3 regions of the Streptomyces sp. NPDC048248 genome follow, and region 1 is predicted to be linked to each of the others. Evidence: riboswitches for the same ligand, from Rfam matches in the RefSeq annotation. Region 1 holds a riboswitch; each other region holds the start of a gene.
The links. A riboswitch is a leader RNA that binds a small molecule or an ion and turns the genes downstream of it on or off. The one in region 1 is predicted to bind cobalamin.
Positions count from the first base shown of each region.

Region 2: linked by a shared signal. The riboswitch ahead of ACGFZW_RS07450 (prenyltransferase/squalene oxidase repeat-containing protein) and the one ahead of cobN (cobaltochelatase subunit CobN) in region 1 are both predicted to bind cobalamin.
Region 3: linked by a shared signal. The riboswitch ahead of ACGFZW_RS23035 (CbtB-domain containing protein) and the one ahead of cobN (cobaltochelatase subunit CobN) in region 1 are both predicted to bind cobalamin.

Region 1 is NZ_JBICZL010000005.1:386,816-392,263, forward strand. Features, by position in the region: gene ACGFZW_RS13090 (precorrin-2 C(20)-methyltransferase) at 1-384, opposite strand, end outside; gene ACGFZW_RS13095 (precorrin-8X methylmutase) at 381-1,031, opposite strand; gene cobG (precorrin-3B synthase) at 1,109-2,539, opposite strand; cobalamin riboswitch at 2,664-2,796, shown strand; gene cobN (cobaltochelatase subunit CobN) at 2,921-5,448, shown strand, end outside.
Region 2 is NZ_JBICZL010000003.1:306,046-311,493, reverse strand. Features, by position in the region: gene ACGFZW_RS07460 (aldehyde dehydrogenase) at 1-388, opposite strand, end outside; gene ACGFZW_RS07455 (MBL fold metallo-hydrolase) at 652-1,806, shown strand; cobalamin riboswitch at 1,943-2,124, shown strand; gene ACGFZW_RS07450 (prenyltransferase/squalene oxidase repeat-containing protein) at 2,303-3,616, shown strand; gene ACGFZW_RS07445 (SCO2322 family protein) at 3,616-4,335, shown strand; gene ACGFZW_RS07440 (energy-coupling factor transporter transmembrane component T) at 4,332-5,448, shown strand, end outside.
Region 3 is NZ_JBICZL010000010.1:213,694-219,141, reverse strand. Features, by position in the region: gene ACGFZW_RS23050 (hypothetical protein) at 356-664, shown strand; gene ACGFZW_RS23045 (SPW repeat protein) at 765-1,205, opposite strand; gene ACGFZW_RS23040 (histidine phosphatase family protein) at 1,350-1,922, opposite strand; cobalamin riboswitch at 2,041-2,190, shown strand; gene ACGFZW_RS23035 (CbtB-domain containing protein) at 2,230-2,448, shown strand; gene ACGFZW_RS23030 (CbtA family protein) at 2,463-3,227, shown strand; gene ribA (GTP cyclohydrolase II) at 3,323-4,060, opposite strand; gene ACGFZW_RS23020 (creatininase family protein) at 4,255-5,019, shown strand; partial or broken gene ACGFZW_RS23015 (RibD family protein) at 5,187-5,448, shown strand, end outside.

The DNA of each region.
Region 1 (5,448 bases):
GTAGAAGAGCGGGTCGCCCTCGGAGATGACCGCGACCGTGCGCCCCGCGTCGAGGTGGACCGCGAGCCGGGCCGCCGCCTCCTCGTAGAACTCGTCCAGCGCGCCCCGGTAGCCGCCGGGGTGGTCGGTCGACTCGGTGGTGACCGGGTAGACCAGCGCTTCCTCGATGTGGTCGGCACGCAGGTGCTCAGCGGCGATGGAGCGCGCGATGGAGCGTCCGTGCCGGGCGCTGTGGTACGCGATCACGTCGGCCTCGGCGATCACCTTCACGGCCCGTACGGTCATCAGCGACGGATCGCCGGGGCCGAGCCCGACGCCGTACAGACGGCCCCGGGACTGCGGCTCGCTCGGGCCGCCGTTGGCCTGCTGCTCGCTCACGCTCATTCTTCCTCGCTCGCCATGGCGTTGATCGCGGCGGCGGCCATGGCGCTGCCGCCACGCCGCCCGCGCACCACGATGTGATCCAGCTTCGACGGGTGGGCGATCAGCGCGTCCTTGGACTCGGCCGCGCCGATGAAGCCGACGGGTATGCCGATGACGGCGGCCGGGCGGGGCGCGCCCTCCTCGATCATCTCCAGCAGCCGGAACAGCGCGGTGGGCGCGTTGCCGACGGCCACCACGGCACCGTCCATCCGGTCCCGCCACAGCTCCATCGCGGCGGCGCTGCGGGTGGTGCCCATGCGGGCGGCGAGTTCCGGCACCGACGGGTCGGCGAGCGTGCACAGCACGTCGTTGCCGGCCGGCAGCCGCTTGCGGGTGACGCCGCTTGCGACCATGTTGGCGTCGCACAGGATCGGGGCGCCGGCGCGCAGCGCGGCGCGGCCGTTCGCCACCACCTCGGGGGTGAAGGCCAGGTCGCGTACGAGGTCGACCATGCCGCAGGCGTGGATCATCCGGACCGCGACCTGGCTGACGTCGGCGGGCAGGCCCGCGAGGTCCGCCTCGGCGCGAATGGTGGCAAAGGACTGGCGGTAGATCGCCGCCCCGTCCTTCTCGTAGTCGAACACTGTGCCCTCGGGGTGGTGGGTCATCTGATGGGTCGTGCGGTCGGCCGTGCTGTGAACTGTGCGGGGAGCCGCGGGGTCGGGTGGTGCGATGGGTCGTGCGGTCATGGAGCTGCCGGCGGGGTCGCGGTGGCGCGGGAGACGGCCGCGGCGACGTCCCGGAGCCGGGCGGTCGTGCCGGCAGGCCCGTCGTCCGCCACGCTCCCGGGGACGGACCGCCGGCCCTCCGGTCCCACGACGGACACCTCGTAGCCGTCCTCGGTCGCCAGGACGTCGACCCAGGTGCCGTGCGGATGGCCGCAGCGGCGTGCGCAGCCGGACCAGTGGACGGGGAGTTCCGGCGGGCCCACCGGGGAGCCGGTGATCACGACGGCGGCGTCGGCGCGGACGTCGGAGAGCGACTTGGCGCAGCCGGGGCGGCCGGTGCAGGCGCCCGTACGGTGCCAGGGGGAGGCGGGGTCGGTGAGGAGCCCGGCGTCCGCCAGCTCGCCCAGCCGGGGTGCGGCCGTGGCGGCCGGCAGGCCGGGGACGATCACACCGCGCCACGGGGTGACCCGCAGTGCGCTCGCCCCGTCGTCGGCCGCCACCGCGGTCAGCAGCCGCCACTGGGCGACGGTCAGCCGGCCCAGCGGCGCGAGGACGGACAGGGCGCGGGGGCCGGGGGAGCCGCCCGGTCCCGCGGGTCCTTCGACGATGCCGGGGACGGGGGCCTTCGTGTGGTCGGGAGCGGGGAGCGGCTGCTCGGGCGCCGGGACGTACGCGGCCGGAATGCCCGCGGCCCGCAGCGCATCCGCCGTACCGCGCGCGGTCAGGGCGTGCGCGGCGGGAAGCTCACGGACCCGCCAGGCGCCGCTGCCGCTCGCCGCGGCGGCGATGAGGAACGCCTCGGCGGCGACGAGCGCGGCGCGCGCGACGTCCGGTCCGCAGATCCGCACGGCCGCCGGGTCGTCGCCGACGTACAGCAGGGCACTGCTCTCGGCGGTGGCCTCCGCCACACTCCCCCGGGCCTCCCCGCACGGTTCTGCGACCAACCTCACATCACCGCCGAGCGCCGTCACATCACCCCTGCCGTCGTCCAGGACGAAGAGGAAACGGCCGGAGAGCGCCGTCGCGGACGCGCTCGCGCAGAGCAGCCCGTCCAGCTGACGGGCCCACAACCGCACGTCAGGGGGGGTGCGGCGGTCCAGACCCGCGAGCGGGGAGGCCAGGATGTTGCGGACGCGTTCGTGGCGTTCGGAGGGCAGCAGGCCCGCGTCGCGCAGCAGCTCCGCGAGCTGCTGGCCGCAGTCCTCCGCGAGGCCGCGCAGTTCCACGTTGCCGCGGGAGGTGAGGGAGAGGTGGCCGTCGCCCAGGCGCTCCGCGGCGTCGCCCAGCGCCGATGCCTGCCGGACCGTCAAGTCGCCTGCGGGCAGCCGGACTCGCGCCAGGCTGCCGTCGTCGGCGGAGTGCAGCCGCAGGGCTCCCGGGCAGGCGTCACCGCGGTCCCGTAGGGGCGGTGCGGCCGCAGCGGGCCGGAGCGAGGGGGAGGGCGGCATGGCGGCGAGCATACCGACGTCGGGCAACGGCGGACCGGGGGAGGCGGACCGGGAGCGGGGCCCGCGCGGGCGGGCCCGGAGGCGCTCTCCCCCGCCCGGCACAGAGCCCTTACTATGCAGGTCGGTGGGTCGGCTGATCCGCCGGACGCCAGCGACGGCGCCAAGGGAGGAAGCCCGGTGAGAATCCGGCGCGGTCCCGCCACTGTGAACCCGTTCCACGGGTGAGCCAGGAACTCCCGCCGTCCTCCTACCGCCCGGGGCGCGGACCCCGAGGAAGGCCTGACGCCGCATGCTGCAATCTTCCGGGGGGCGGCCCCCGCGCCTCCGCGCAACCACCGGGCCGCAGGGCGTGACCCGTGAGATCTCGCGAGGTGCATCCCTGTGATCCTGCTGCTGTCGACGTCCGACACCGACCTGCTGAGCGCCCGCGCCGCCGCAGGCCCCGTGCCGTACCGCCTCGCCAACCCCGCGCGCCTCGACCTCGACGAGCTGCCCGCGCTGCTGGAGGGCACCGACCTCGTCGTCGTCCGCCTGCTCGGCGGCATCCGTGCCTGGCAGGAGGGCCTGGACCTGCTGCTCGCCCAGGAGCGGCCGGTCGTCGTCCTCACCGGTGAACAGGCTCCCGACGCCCAGCTGATGGAGGCGTCCACGGTCCCGGTCGGCATCGCGGCCGAGTCGCACGCCTACCTCGCGCACGGCGGCCCCGCCAACCTCGACCAGCTCGCCCGCTTCCTGTCCGACACGGTGCTGCTGACCGGCCACGGCTTCGAACCGCCCGCGCCCGCCCCCACCTGGGGACAGCTGGAGCGCCCGGACGCCCGTACGGACATCGAGGGCCCGCTGGTGGCGGTGCTCTACTACCGCGCCCACCACATGAGCGGCAACACCGGCTTCGTCGACGCGCTCTGCGGCCGGATCGAGGAGGCCGGTGGCCGCCCGCTGCCGCTGTTCGTCGCCTCGCTCCGCGCGCCCGAGCCGGAACTGATCGACGCCCTGCGCCCGGTCGACGCGATCGTCACCACCGTCCTGGCCGCCGGCGGCACCAAGCCCGCCGAGGCATCGGCCGGCGGCGACGACGAGTCCTGGGACGCAGGCGCGCTCGCCGCCCTGGACGTACCGATCCTCCAGGCCCTGTGCCTGACCGGATCGCGGGCCGCCTGGGAGGAGAACGACGAGGGGCTGTCCCCGCTGGACGCCGCCTCGCAGATCGCCGTCCCCGAGTTCGACGGCCGGCTGATCACCGTCCCGTTCTCCTTCAAGGAGGTCGACGAGGACGGACTGCCCGTCTACGTCGCCGACCCCGAGCGGGCCGCCCGGGTCGCCGGCATCGCCGTGCGCCACGCCCGCCTGCGCCACATCCCGGCCGCAGACAAGCGCCTCGCGCTGGTGCTGTCCGCGTACCCCACCAAGCACTCCCGCATCGGCAACGCCGTCGGCCTGGACACCCCGGCCAGTGCCGTCGCCCTGCTGCGCCGACTGCAGGCGGACGGCTACGACTTCGGCGACGAAGAGGTCCCAGGACTGGTCTCCGGCGACGGCGACGAGCTGATCTACGCCCTCATCGAGGCCGGCGGCCACGACCAGGAGTGGCTCACCGAGGAGCAGCTCGCCCGCAACCCCGTCCGCATCCCGGCCGCCGACTACAAGCGCTGGTACGCCATGCTGCCGCAGGAACTGCGCGAGTCGGTGGAGGAGCACTGGGGCCCGCCGCCCGGCGAGATGTTCCTCGACCGCTCCCGCAACCCCGAGGGCGACATCGTCCTCGCCGCCCTGCGCCGCGGCAATCTGCTGATCCTCATCCAGCCGCCGCGCGGCTTCGGCGAGAACCCGATCGCGATCTACCACGACCCCGATCTGCCGCCCTCGCACCACTACTTGGCGGCCTACCGCTGGATCGCCGCCTCCCAGGACGACGGCGGCTTCGGCGCGGACGCGATGGTCCACCTCGGCAAGCACGGCAACCTGGAGTGGCTGCCCGGCAAGAACGCCGGCCTGTCCGCCGCCTGCGGCCCGGACGCGGCGCTCGGCGACCTCCCGCTCGTCTACCCCTTCCTGGTCAACGACCCGGGCGAGGGCACCCAGGCCAAGCGCAGGGTGCACGCCACCCTCGTCGACCACCTCGTGCCGCCGATGGCCCGCGCGGAGTCCTACGGCGACATCGCGCGCCTGGAGCAGCTCCTCGACGAGTACGCCGCCATCTCCGCCATGGACCCGGCAAAGCTGCCCGCCATCCGCGCGCAGATCTGGACGCTGATCCAGGCGGCCAAGCTCGACCACGACCTCGGTCTCGAGGACCGCCCCGACGACGACGGCTTCGACGACTTCCTGCTGCACGTCGACGGCTGGCTGTGCGAGGTCAAGGACGCCCAGATCCGCGACGGTCTGCATGTCCTCGGCGGTGCGCCGGAAGGCCCCGCGCGCGTCAACCTCGTGCTGGCCATCCTGCGCGCCCGGCAGATCTGGGGCGGCACCTCCGCCCTGCCCGGTCTGCGCGAGGCGCTCGGCCTGGACGAGTCGGCCGCCACCCGGACCGCCGCCGACGACACCGAGGAGCGCGCCCGCGCCCTCGTCCAGGCGATGGAGGACGCGTCCTGGGACCCGGCCGCCGCGCAGCGGGTCGCCGCCGAACTCCCCGCCGCCCAGCGGGAGCCGGTGACCGCCATCCTCACCTTCGCGGCCCGCGAGGTGGTCCCCCGGCTCGCCGGCACCACCGACGAGATCGACCACGCCGTGCACGCCCTCAACGGCGGCTTCGTCCCGGCGGGCCCCTCCGGGTCGCCGCTGCGCGGCCTGGTCAACGTCCTGCCGACCGGCCGGAACTTCTACTCCGTCGACCCCAAGGCCGTCCCGTCGCGGCTCGCCTGGGAGACCGGCCAGGCCCTGGCCGACTCCCTCCTGGAGCGCTACCG
Region 2 (5,448 bases), on a different contig from region 1:
CCTCGAACGGGAAGTCACGGGCGACGGCCAGGGCGGCGTCCCACACCAGCATCGCCGCCAGCGACTGCACCATCACACCGGAGGTGACGGGAGTGCCGTTCTCCGAGCTGATGACCCGGGCGATCTCGTCGCTGCGCGCGGCGAAGGCGTCCTTGATGCGGGTCACCACGGCGATCCGCTCCGCCAGCGGGGCTCGCGCCCAGACCCCGGAGTCGAAGGACGTGCGGGCCGCGGCCACCGCGCGGTCGACATCGGCCCGGGAGGCATGCGGCACCCGGCCGATGACCTGCTCGGTGTGCGGTGAGACGACCTCGATCGTGTCGCGGCCGGCCGGGTCGACCAACTCACCGCCTATATAGAGCTTTCCGTGCTCGACGAGATCGCTCATCGCTGCCGCCTCCCGCGGGTTGGCCGCCCTCGGCCGGCGGGCGTTCACGCTCCACCGACACCTGACGCTGCATCAGAAACTGATACCAGTTCCCTTTGCAGGAGTCCACGGCGCACACACAATCACCGCACCGCCGCCCCCGCGCCCCTCGACCACGAACCGTCCACCACCTCAACTCCACTACGAAAGAGCCCACTTCAGGACGCACTGAAACTCGTTCTAGTTATAGTGAACGGGCATGCCCACACCGAGAGGGGACCGGGATGACACAGGTGACCGACCACAGGGGCGGGGTGTGGAGCATCGCCGTCCCCATCCCGGACAATCCGCTCGGCCACACCCTCGTCCACCTCCTGGAGACCGACCGCGGCCCGGTGCTCATCGACACCGGCTGGGACGACCCGCACTCCTGGGACACCCTCGTCGCCGGCGTCGAGCGGTGCGGCTTCGCCCTCACCGACCTGCACGGCGTCCTGATCACCCATCACCACCCCGACCATCACGGCCTCTCCGCCAAGGTCCGCGAGGCGTCCGGGGCCTGGATCGCGATGCACGCCGCCGACACGGCGATGATCCGCCGCACCCGCGACGCGCAGCCGGGCCGGTGGCTCGACTACCTGACCGCCAAACTCACGGCGGCGGGCGCGCCCGAGGATCACCTCGCGCCCCTGCGGGCGGCCCGCGCCAAGGGCGGCGCCCGGTCGCTGCCCGCCAGGCGGCCCGCGCTGCCGGACCGCGACATCGGCCCCGGCGAGCTGCTCGACCTCCCGGGGCGCAGGCTGCGCGCGATCTGGACGCCGGGGCACACCCCGGGACACGTCTGCCTGCATCTGGAGGAGGAACACCCGGGGCGGGGCGCGGGGGTCGGGGCGGGTGCCGGGGGCGCGAAGGCCACCGGCGCGGGGGGCGGGACTGCGGTGCGCGGTGGGCCGGGGGCCGGGGGGCCGGGAGCCGGGGCGGCCGCGGCCGGGCCCTCCGGCTTCGGCCGGCTCTTCTCCGGCGACCACCTCCTCCCCGGCATCACCCCGCACGTCGGGCTGTACGAGGATCCGGACGACGCCACGGTCACCGACCCGCTGGGCGACTACCTCGACTCCCTGGAGCGGATCGGCAGGCTCGCCCCGGCCGAGGTGCTGCCCGCCCATCAGCACGCCTTCGCCGACGCGGACGGGCGCGTGCGGGAACTCCTCGCCCACCACGAAGAGCGCCTGTCCGGACTGAGAGCACTGCTCCGCGAACCCCTCACGCCCTGGCAGCTCGCGGTGGCGATGGAGTGGAACCGCCCCTGGGAGCAGATCCCCTACGGCTCCCGCAACATCGCCGTCTCGGAAGCCGAGGCACACCTGCGCCGCCTGGTGAAACTCGGGCATGCCGAACCGGTCCCCGGATCCGACCCGGTGACGTACCGGGCAGCGTGAAGCCCAGGAGGCACCGGCCTGCGCCCGGCGGCCACCCGAGGCGCCCGCGGGCAAGGGCCCCGCGGCCCGCTCCCGCGCCCAGAGACCGGAGCCCCGCCCCAGGGGCGCATACCCACCCATATCCGTACGTGCGAGCGAGTCCCTTGCGGGCGCCGGTTAAGGTGTGCGAGAAAACTTCATCCGTGCCTATCGGGGGAAGCCGGTGAAAATCCGGCGCTGACCCGCAACCGTGAGGACGGCCCGCCCGCGCACCGCGACGCTCTCGCGGCACGCACGGCCGTACGAGCCGGAGCACCCGCTGGCGCACGACCAAGGCTCCCGCCCCGGCCCCGCCCACGGACGGCCGGTGCGCGGCACCGTCGAGGTATACGGAGCTGAGCCCGGTGCCACCGCGCGGACCCGACGACCGGGCGCGCGGGTGGCCGGCCGAGCGCGGCTGCGTACACCGCTGCGAACCGACCCGAGAGGCACCGACCCCATGGCTCCCCTGGCCCCCATGGCTCCTTCCTTCGCCGTCCTGGCACGCCGCGCCGCCGCGGCGCTGGCCACCGCGGCGGTGCTGGGCACGGCCGCCGCCCCGGCCGCGTTCGCCGACTCCGCCGCACCGGCCGCGGCCCCGTCGCCCTCCCCCGCGAAACTGCCCGCCGGCCTGTACGGCGCCGCCTCCCCGGAGTACGACGGAGTGTGGCGGCAGTCGCTCGCCCTGCTCGCGCAGGACACGGTGGGCCTGCGGCCCGCGGCGTCCGCCGTCGACTGGCTCACCGGGCAGCAGTGCGCCGACGGATCGTTCGCCGCCTTCCGTGCCGACCAGGCGAAGCCGTGTACCGCCAAGACGATGCGGGACACCAACCAGACGGGCGCCGCGGTGCAGGCGCTGGCCGCGCTCGGCGGGCACGGTGACGCGGTGAAGAAGGCCGTGGGCTGGCTGAAGTCCGTGCAGAACAAGGACGGCGGATGGAGTTCCATGGCCGGCTCGCCCAGCGACGCCAACTCCACCTCCGTCGTCATCGGCGCACTCGTCGCGGCCGGCGCGAACCCGGCCACCGTGACGTCGGGCAAGGGCGGCAAGTCCCCCTACGACGCCCTGCTGACCTTCCAGCTGAGCTGCGCGGCGAAGTCCAAGGAGCGCGGCGCCTTCGCCTTCCAGCCCAAGGACGGCGCCCTGGCCCCGAACGCCGACGCCACCGCGGCCGCCGCGCTGGGCACCTTGGGCAAGGGCTTCGTCGTCGCGCCGACGGGCAAGGACGCCAACACCCCCATACGGCCGCTGACCTGCAAGGACGAGGGTGAAAGCAGTCAGGGCAGCGCGGACGCCGGTGCCCGGAAGGCGGCGGCCGGGGGCGCGGACGCCTACCTCGTCGCGCAGCTCGACGCGAACGGGCAGCACCTGCTGTCCGCGATGCCGGGCGCGGAGGACCAGCCGGACGTCGGCAACACCGCCGACACCGTCCTCGCGCTGGCCGCGGGAGCGCACGGCACGGCCGCGCAGAAGCCGCTGAAGTGGCTGGAGCAGCACGCGGCGGACTGGGCGAAGCAGAACGGCCCCGCGGCGTACGCCCAGCTGGTGCTCGCCGCGCACGCCACGGGCACCGACCCGCGCTCCTTCGGCGGCACCGACCTGGTGGCCGCCCTCAACGCCACCGGCCCCGCACCGGCCGCCGGGCAGGAGCAGGGGAAGAACGCCGACGCGAAGGACTCGGAGGACGGCGGGAGCGGCATCAGCGTCTGGTGGGTCGTCGGTGTCGGGCTCGCCGTCGGCGCCGGTATCGGCTTCCTGCTGAGCGGCCGCAAGAAGAAGAACGCCCTCTGATGCGCTTCCCCCGTATCGCCGGCGCCCTCCTGCTGGCCGGCACCGCCACCGGCCTGGCCGCCGCGCCCGCCCAGGCACAGGAGTACCGCTACTGGTCCTTCTGGAACAGCAAGGCGGGCGGCTCCGGTGGCTCCTGGGCGTACGCGACCGAGGGGCCGGCCACCATGCGGCCTGCCGACGGGGCCGTCGAGGGTTTCCGGTTCACCGTGAGCGCCGACTCCGCCGCGGCCGCCGGTCCGCGCACGGCCGCCGACTTCGACGCGATCTGCGAGGGCACACCGGCCAAGGAGAACAGCAAGCGGGTCGGCGTCGTCATCGACTTCGGCAGCGCGGCGGACGCGGCCGGCGGGGAGCGCCCGCCGAAGCCGCGGACACACTGCGCCGTGGTCCCCGAGGACGCCTCGGCGGGCGAGGCGCTGGCCGCGGTCGCCCGGCCGCTGCGGTACGACTCCCACGCCCTGCTGTGCGCCGTCGCCGACTACCCGCGGTCAGGGTGCGCGGACCAGGTCGACGGATCGGGCGACAAGGGGTCGAAAGACGCGCCAGGCGCCGGCTCCGCGCCCGAGGACGCGTCCTCGGGCCGGTCGGCGGGGCAGGGTTCGGGTACGGGGAGCGACAGCGAGGACGGCGGCCCGTCCGCCGGACTGCTCGGTGGCGGCGCGGCCGTCTTCGCGCTGGGAGCGGCGGCCGTGTGGCAGGCCCGCCGCCGGCGCGGATGAGCGCCCCGCGCGCGACCCGTACCACCGCCCTGCACGCCGGAGCGTGGTGGCTGTGGGCGCTCGGCCTGGCGACCGCGGCCTCACGCACCACCAATCCGCTGCTGCTCGGGATGCTGGTCGGGGTGGCGGGCTATGTCGTCGCGGCCCGCCGTACGGACGCGCCCTGGGCCCGGTCGTACGGCGCGTTCGCCAAGCTCGGCCTGTTCGTGATCGCCGTCCGGCTGGTCTTCGCCTTCGTCCTGGGCTCGCCGATTCCCGGCACCCACCTCCTTGTCACACTGCCCGAAGTCCCGCTCCCCGACTGGGCACAGGGCGTCCGGATCGGCGGCCGGGTCACCGCCGAGGGCATGCTCTTCGCCCTCTACGACGGCCTGAAGCTGGCCGCCCTCCTCATCTGCGTCGGGGCCGCGAACGCCCTCGCCAACCCCGCCCGGATGCTGAAGTCACTGCCCGGGGCCCTCTACGAGGCGGGCGTCGCGGTCGTCGTCGCGATGACGTTCGCACCGAATCTGGTGGCCGATGTGCAGCGGCTGCGCGCCGCCCGACGACTGCGCGGCCGTCCCGACCGCGGATTCAAAGCCCTCCTCCAGGTCGGACTGCCCGTGCTGGAAGGGGCGCTGGAACGCTCGGTCGCGCTGGCCGCCGCGATGGACGCCCGCGGCTACGGCCGCACCGCCCAGGTGCCACGCGCCGTCCGGCACACCACCTCGGTCCTCACCCTCGGCGGCCTGCTCGGCGTCTGCGCCGGGACCTACGGGCTGCTGGCCGGGTCCGGCGCCGGCTACGGGCTGCCCCTGCTGCTCGCCGGACTCGCCGCCGCGCTCGGCGGGTTGTGGCTCGGCGGCCGCCGCTCGGTGCGCACCCGCTACCGGCCGGAGCGCTGGGGCATCCGCGCCTGGCTGGTGGCCGGCTCCGGCATCGCCGTGGCGGCCCTGATGATCTGGGCGGACACCGTCGCGCCCGGCGCCCTCCAGCCACCCGTCGTCCCTCTCACCGCGCCCGTCCTCCCGCTCCGGCCGGCGCTCGGCGTACTGCTGGGCCTGCTGCCCGCGTTCGTCGCCCCCCTGCCGCCCCGCACCTCGCCCGAACGTGCCGGGCCGGGCGACGGGCCCG
Region 3 (5,448 bases), on a different contig from region 1:
ATGATTTAACCCACTGTGCCCGGTTCGCGCACACGCGTGCGCACGCACGCCGACGCCCCACCCGCCCCATCCCTGACATGGACCACAGAGCCGACCCGCGCAGCGCCCTACCGCGTCGCCCCGAGGGACCCCGGCTCGGTCCACGTGGCGTCACCGGTCGGGTCAACAGAGTTACGGGCAGGGCTCCACAGGGCACAACAACGCCTGTGACGTGGTGGACCCACGCACGCCACGGCCGCGTTGGCTCGGGGCACACTCCCCCATCCCCGCTCACTGCCCCCGTCCGCCCGCAGCGGCGCTCCTTCTTCACGCCGTGACCGCGCACCGACCGCACCCGCAACAGGAGGGACGCCGCGTGCCCCCCGAGCAGGAACGCCAACTCGCCGACGCCGCCGAGCGGTTCCGGCACGCCCGCACCCCGCACCCGGGCACCGCCCCGGTCGCCGGCCGACGACCCGTGTACCGGCGCGACGCATACCGGCGTGGAGCCGCCCGGCCGGCACTGCTCGCCGCGGCCGGTCTTCTCGCCCTCGGCGTCGCCTTCGGTGACGGCCTGCTCATCGCGGGCGGGCTGATGCTGGCCGGTTTCTTCGGCCGCCCCTTCGCGCCGTACCCCGACTGCGCGGGCGAAGGGCCCGGCAGGGACGCACCGCCGGCGGGTTGACCGCCTTCCGGCGGCGGACGGATACACACCGGCCCGCCGGCCGTCCGTTGGGCGGCAGGCGGGCCGACGGGTTGTCACCGGCCCCTCACGGGAGCGGGCTTCAGGTCACGCGGCGGCTTCTCGACGCCACGGCGACGCACATCGCCCCCAGCAGGAACGTGAGGCCACCGATGACGACGTTGTTCCAGATGACGCCGGCATCCGGGTCGGTGCCGACGATCCACGGCGCCACGATCATCCATGCGCCGATCGCGCACATCGCACCGCTCAGGCCGTACATACGGTCCGGCGTCACGGTGAACCCGAGCGCCAGCAGGGCGATCGCGATGCCGACGATGAGGTTGTGCGTCACGAGCGCGGACTGCGAGGCCGTGTAGTGGACGATCCATGGCGAAGCCGCGCAGTACAGGCCGACGAGGAACACCGGTCCGTCCACGAGTACCACGTCACGCCCGCCGAGAACCCGGTCGTATCGGGCTTGCATCTCAGTAGCGTCGGGGTGACCCGCGAGGTCGCCCCTGGTGTGTGAGACGTCGGCCATGCGACTCGCCTCCTTGGTTCACAAGCCTTGGCCGTACCGCGAGGCATCTGCCACGCACTCTTTATTCTGCACTTATGTCCCCTTTATGGGTAGATGTTCAGCCATTCAATTTTCTCGCGACGGCCCGGCGCACCGAGAGTCGCCCTACGGGCGCCCCGGCGTCCACCCCAGCGCCAGATTCCAGCGTCCATCCCGACCGCTCAACTCCGTCGCGGTCAGCGGCGGCACATCCATCCGCCAGAAGGCGTCCGGCGGCACCCGTAGGGCACACACCGCCGCAGCTCGCACCACGTCCGGCTCCACCACCGCCAGTACGCGCCCGGAGACGCCGGCCACGCCGTCCAGCCACCTCCCGACCCGGTCGCACAGCTCCCGCAGGGACTCGCCACCGTGCCCCGCGAAGCCGGGGTCGGACAGCCAGTCGGACACGGCCGTGGGATCCGCCTCGGCCACCTCCGCCAACGTCCGGCCGCGCCAGTCACCCATCCCACAGCCGGCCAGCTCCGTCACGGTCTCGGCGGAGATCCCCAGCTCACCGGCCGTCCGGCGGCAGCGTACGGACGGGGACACCAGGGTCCGGTCGGCAGCCGGGAGGTCACCCGCGACCGCACGGACCCGGCGCAGCCCGGCGTCGCTCAGCGGCGCGTCGTCGTCGAACCGCACCTCGCGCTGCGCATCCCCGGCGGCCGGTGAGATCAAGGTCACCCGAGTTGTCATGAACTCCTCTTTCGCTGTACCCCGGCGACAACAGAGCGCCCGGTACCGCGAGTTGCCCGTCCCGCGCGCCCCGCACTGCCCCACTCCGCCCCCCGCTCGGCCTTGGCCCGCCCGTGGGTTCGCGGTACCTTCCCGAGGATGTTGACGATGACATGACGGAAGCCGGTGGGATCCCGGCGCGGTCGCGCCACTGTATGTCCGGTTTCGACTCGGCCCCCGCGGGGCCGGGACCGGGCGAGCCAGACCCGCCATGTCGTTACGCACTCCACCACACGGGACGCGAGTTCCCCTACCAGGAGGTTCCGCCATGGCTCAGACCATCGCACCGCCGACGTCCGGCGCCGTCACCCCGGCCACGCTCCCCCTCAAGGCGATCGCCCCGTGGGCGCTGTTCTTCGGCGTCCTGATGCTCGTCCTGCTCTACTTCATCGGCGCGGAGCAGGGCGCCACCTCACTGCTGTCCGGTACGGATGTCCACGAGTGGGTCCACGACGGTCGCCACCTGCTCGGCTTCCCCTGCCACTGATCGGACCCGAGGAAATGAACTCCGTCACCATCAGAAATCTCCTGGTGCGCGGCATGCTCGCGGGTCTGGCAGCCGGTGTCCTCGCCCTCGTCGTCGCCTACTTCCTGGGCGAACCGCGGGTGGACGCCGCCATCGCTTTCGAGGAAGCGCAGGCGCACAGCCACGGCCACGGCCACGAGGCCGAGGTGGAGGTCGTCAGCCGCGGTGTGCAGTCCACGGCGGGGCTGGCGACCGGCGTACTGGTCTACGGCGTGGCCCTGGGCGGGATCGCCGCGCTGGCGTTCTGCTTCGCGCTGGGCCGGATCGGCCGCTTCGGTGCCCGGGCCACCGCAGTCCTGCTGTCCGGCGCCGCCTTGCTGGCCGTCCACCTCGTACCGTTCCTGAAGTACCCGGCCAATCCGCCGGCGGTCGGCGACCCCGACACCATCGGCAAGCGCACGGCCCTGTACTTCCTGATGATGCTGCTGGGCATCCTGCTCGCCGTCGCCGCGACGATCCTCGGGCGGCGGCTCGCCCCGAAACTGGGCAACTGGTACGCCACGGTGGCAGGCGGCGCGGCCTTCGTCGTGGCCGTCGGCATCGCGTATGCCTTCCTGCCGTCCATGAACGAGGTGCCGCACGGTTTCTCGGGCACGCTGCTCTGGCAGTTCCGGCTGTCGGCGATCGCCATCCAACTGGTGCTGTGGACCGCCTTCGGGCTGATCTTCGGCCACCTCGCGGAGCGCGTCGTCCCGACGAAGGAGTCGGCTGCCGCGCGGAGTGTGCCGGTCACACCCTGACGCCGGCACCGCACTACAGGGAAGGGGCCCGCGAACGCCGTCGCGGGCCCCTTCCCTGTGCTCGGCGGACAACCTCCCGGCAGATCACCGGAGTCTCAGGACGGGCCGGGAAGGTGGTCGAGATGCGGCAGGTCGTGGTCGAGCCGCTCGCGTTTGGTCCGCAGATAGCGGAGGTTCTCGGCGCCGGGCGGCGTCAGCAGCGGGACCTGCGCCTCGACCGTGACACCGTGCCGCACCAACGCCTCGCGCTTGCGCGGATTGTTCGACAGCAGGCGCACGGACCGGACGCCGAGATCGTGCAGCATGGCGGCGCCTGATCCGTAGTCGCGGGCATCGACGGGCAGGCCCAGGGCGATATTCGCCTCGACGGTGTCGAGACCGTCCTCCTGCAGCCCCATCGCCCGCAGTTTGGCGACCAGCCCGATTCCGCGCCCCTCATGGCCGCGCAGATAGACCAGAACGCCCCGCCCTTCGGCCACGATCGCCCGGAGGGCCGCGGACAGCTGTTCGCCGCATTCGCAGTGCGTGGACGCGAAGGCGTCGCCCGTCAGGCATTCCGAGTGCAGTCGGGCGAGCACCGTCCTGCCGGCCACGTCGCCGTGCACCAGCGCCACGTGCTCCACGCCGCCCCGGCGGTCCAGATAGCCGACGGCCAGGAACTCGCCGTACGCCGTCGGCATGCGCACCTCGGCGACCCGCTGCACGGCCGTGGGGCGCACGGCATCCGAGAGGCGGTTGACCGCTGCTCTTCGTTCGTCTTCCGAGAATTGCCGTACGACACCGTACTGGCGAGCGGCATCGTCGAACGCGACATCGGCACCGGGCTCCGTCATCCCGCGATCGTAGGTGCGCGGGAGAACGGGTGGCGGCAATCACTCACAAGATGACAAGGCCCGCCAACTGCTCGTCGATGAGGCGCGTTGCACAAGAGCGGTGCGCGCCCGCCCCCGCCCGGCGCGCCGCTCGCGGCCTATGCTGCGACTGCTGCGCCGACACGAGGACCGAGCGACGAAAGGCCCGCCCCACCATGACCGCTTCGGGACAACGGACTTCGCCCCCCGGCCTCCTGCCGACGGACACCGCGGAGGAGGTACGGCAGCGGCAGCCGAAGATGGCGGTGCTCCCCATCGGAAGCTTCGAACAGCACGGCGCGCACCTGCCGTTGACGACGGACACCGTCATCGCCTGCACCATCGCCGCGGAGGTCGCCGCCACCCATCCGGTCCTCCTGCTGCCACCGCTGACGATCTCCTGTTCCCAGGAACACGCCGCGTGGCCCGGCACGGTCAGCATCTCAGCGGCCACCCTGCACACCGTCGTGACGGACATCGCCGCCTCGCTTCGCCGTTCCGGGATCGGAGCCCTCGTTCTCGTCAACGGCCACGGCGGGAACTACGTGTTGCGCAATGTGGTGCAGGAGTCCGCGGGCACCGGCACCCGCATGGCGCTCTTCCCGGGGCCGGCCGACTGGGACGCGGCGCGCCGCCGGGCCGGAGTGGTGACCACCTCGCACAGCGATATGCACGCGGGAGAGGCGGAGACCTCCCTCCTGCTGCACGCCCGTCCCGAGCTGGTCGGGCCCGGATACGCCGCTGCCGATCACGTCGCCGACGACCGGAAGCATCTGCTCACCCTCGGCCTGACGCCGTACACCGCATCCGGGGTGATCGGCCGGCCGTCGCTGGCCTCGGCCGCGAAGGGGCAGGAACTGCTGGCCGGTCTGGTCGACGCGTTCGGCGAGTACGCCGCGCTGCTGGCCCCGGCAGAGGTCCCCCGAGGGGCGAAACGGTGACGGCTGCGCACGATGCGGATCCTGACCACCGGCGGCACTTCGCCGACCGACATCCCGAGAGCGAGAAGGGGCGCGCCGTGACCGACTCGGCGACGGAACTCGACGCGGTGGAGGCGTGGGACCGGCTTCGCCGCGTCCGGTCCCGGCGGGAGGCCGAGGCCGCCGGCATGGTCGCGGACGGGGAGGGCGGATGGCGGTGGGCGGCGCCCACCACCGCCGGGGCGGTGGAGCTGGCCGAGCGTTATCTGCCACTGTGCCTGGCGGGCCCCCGGCTGTCCTTCGCGCAGCTCGGGCAGAGCCTGGACGGCTTCATCGCGACACGCACCGGCGACGCGGACTACGTCACCGGCGCGGAGGACCGCACCCATCTGCACCGGCTGCGTGCGCTGGCGGACGCAGTGATCGTCGGGGCCGGTACGGCGGTCGCGG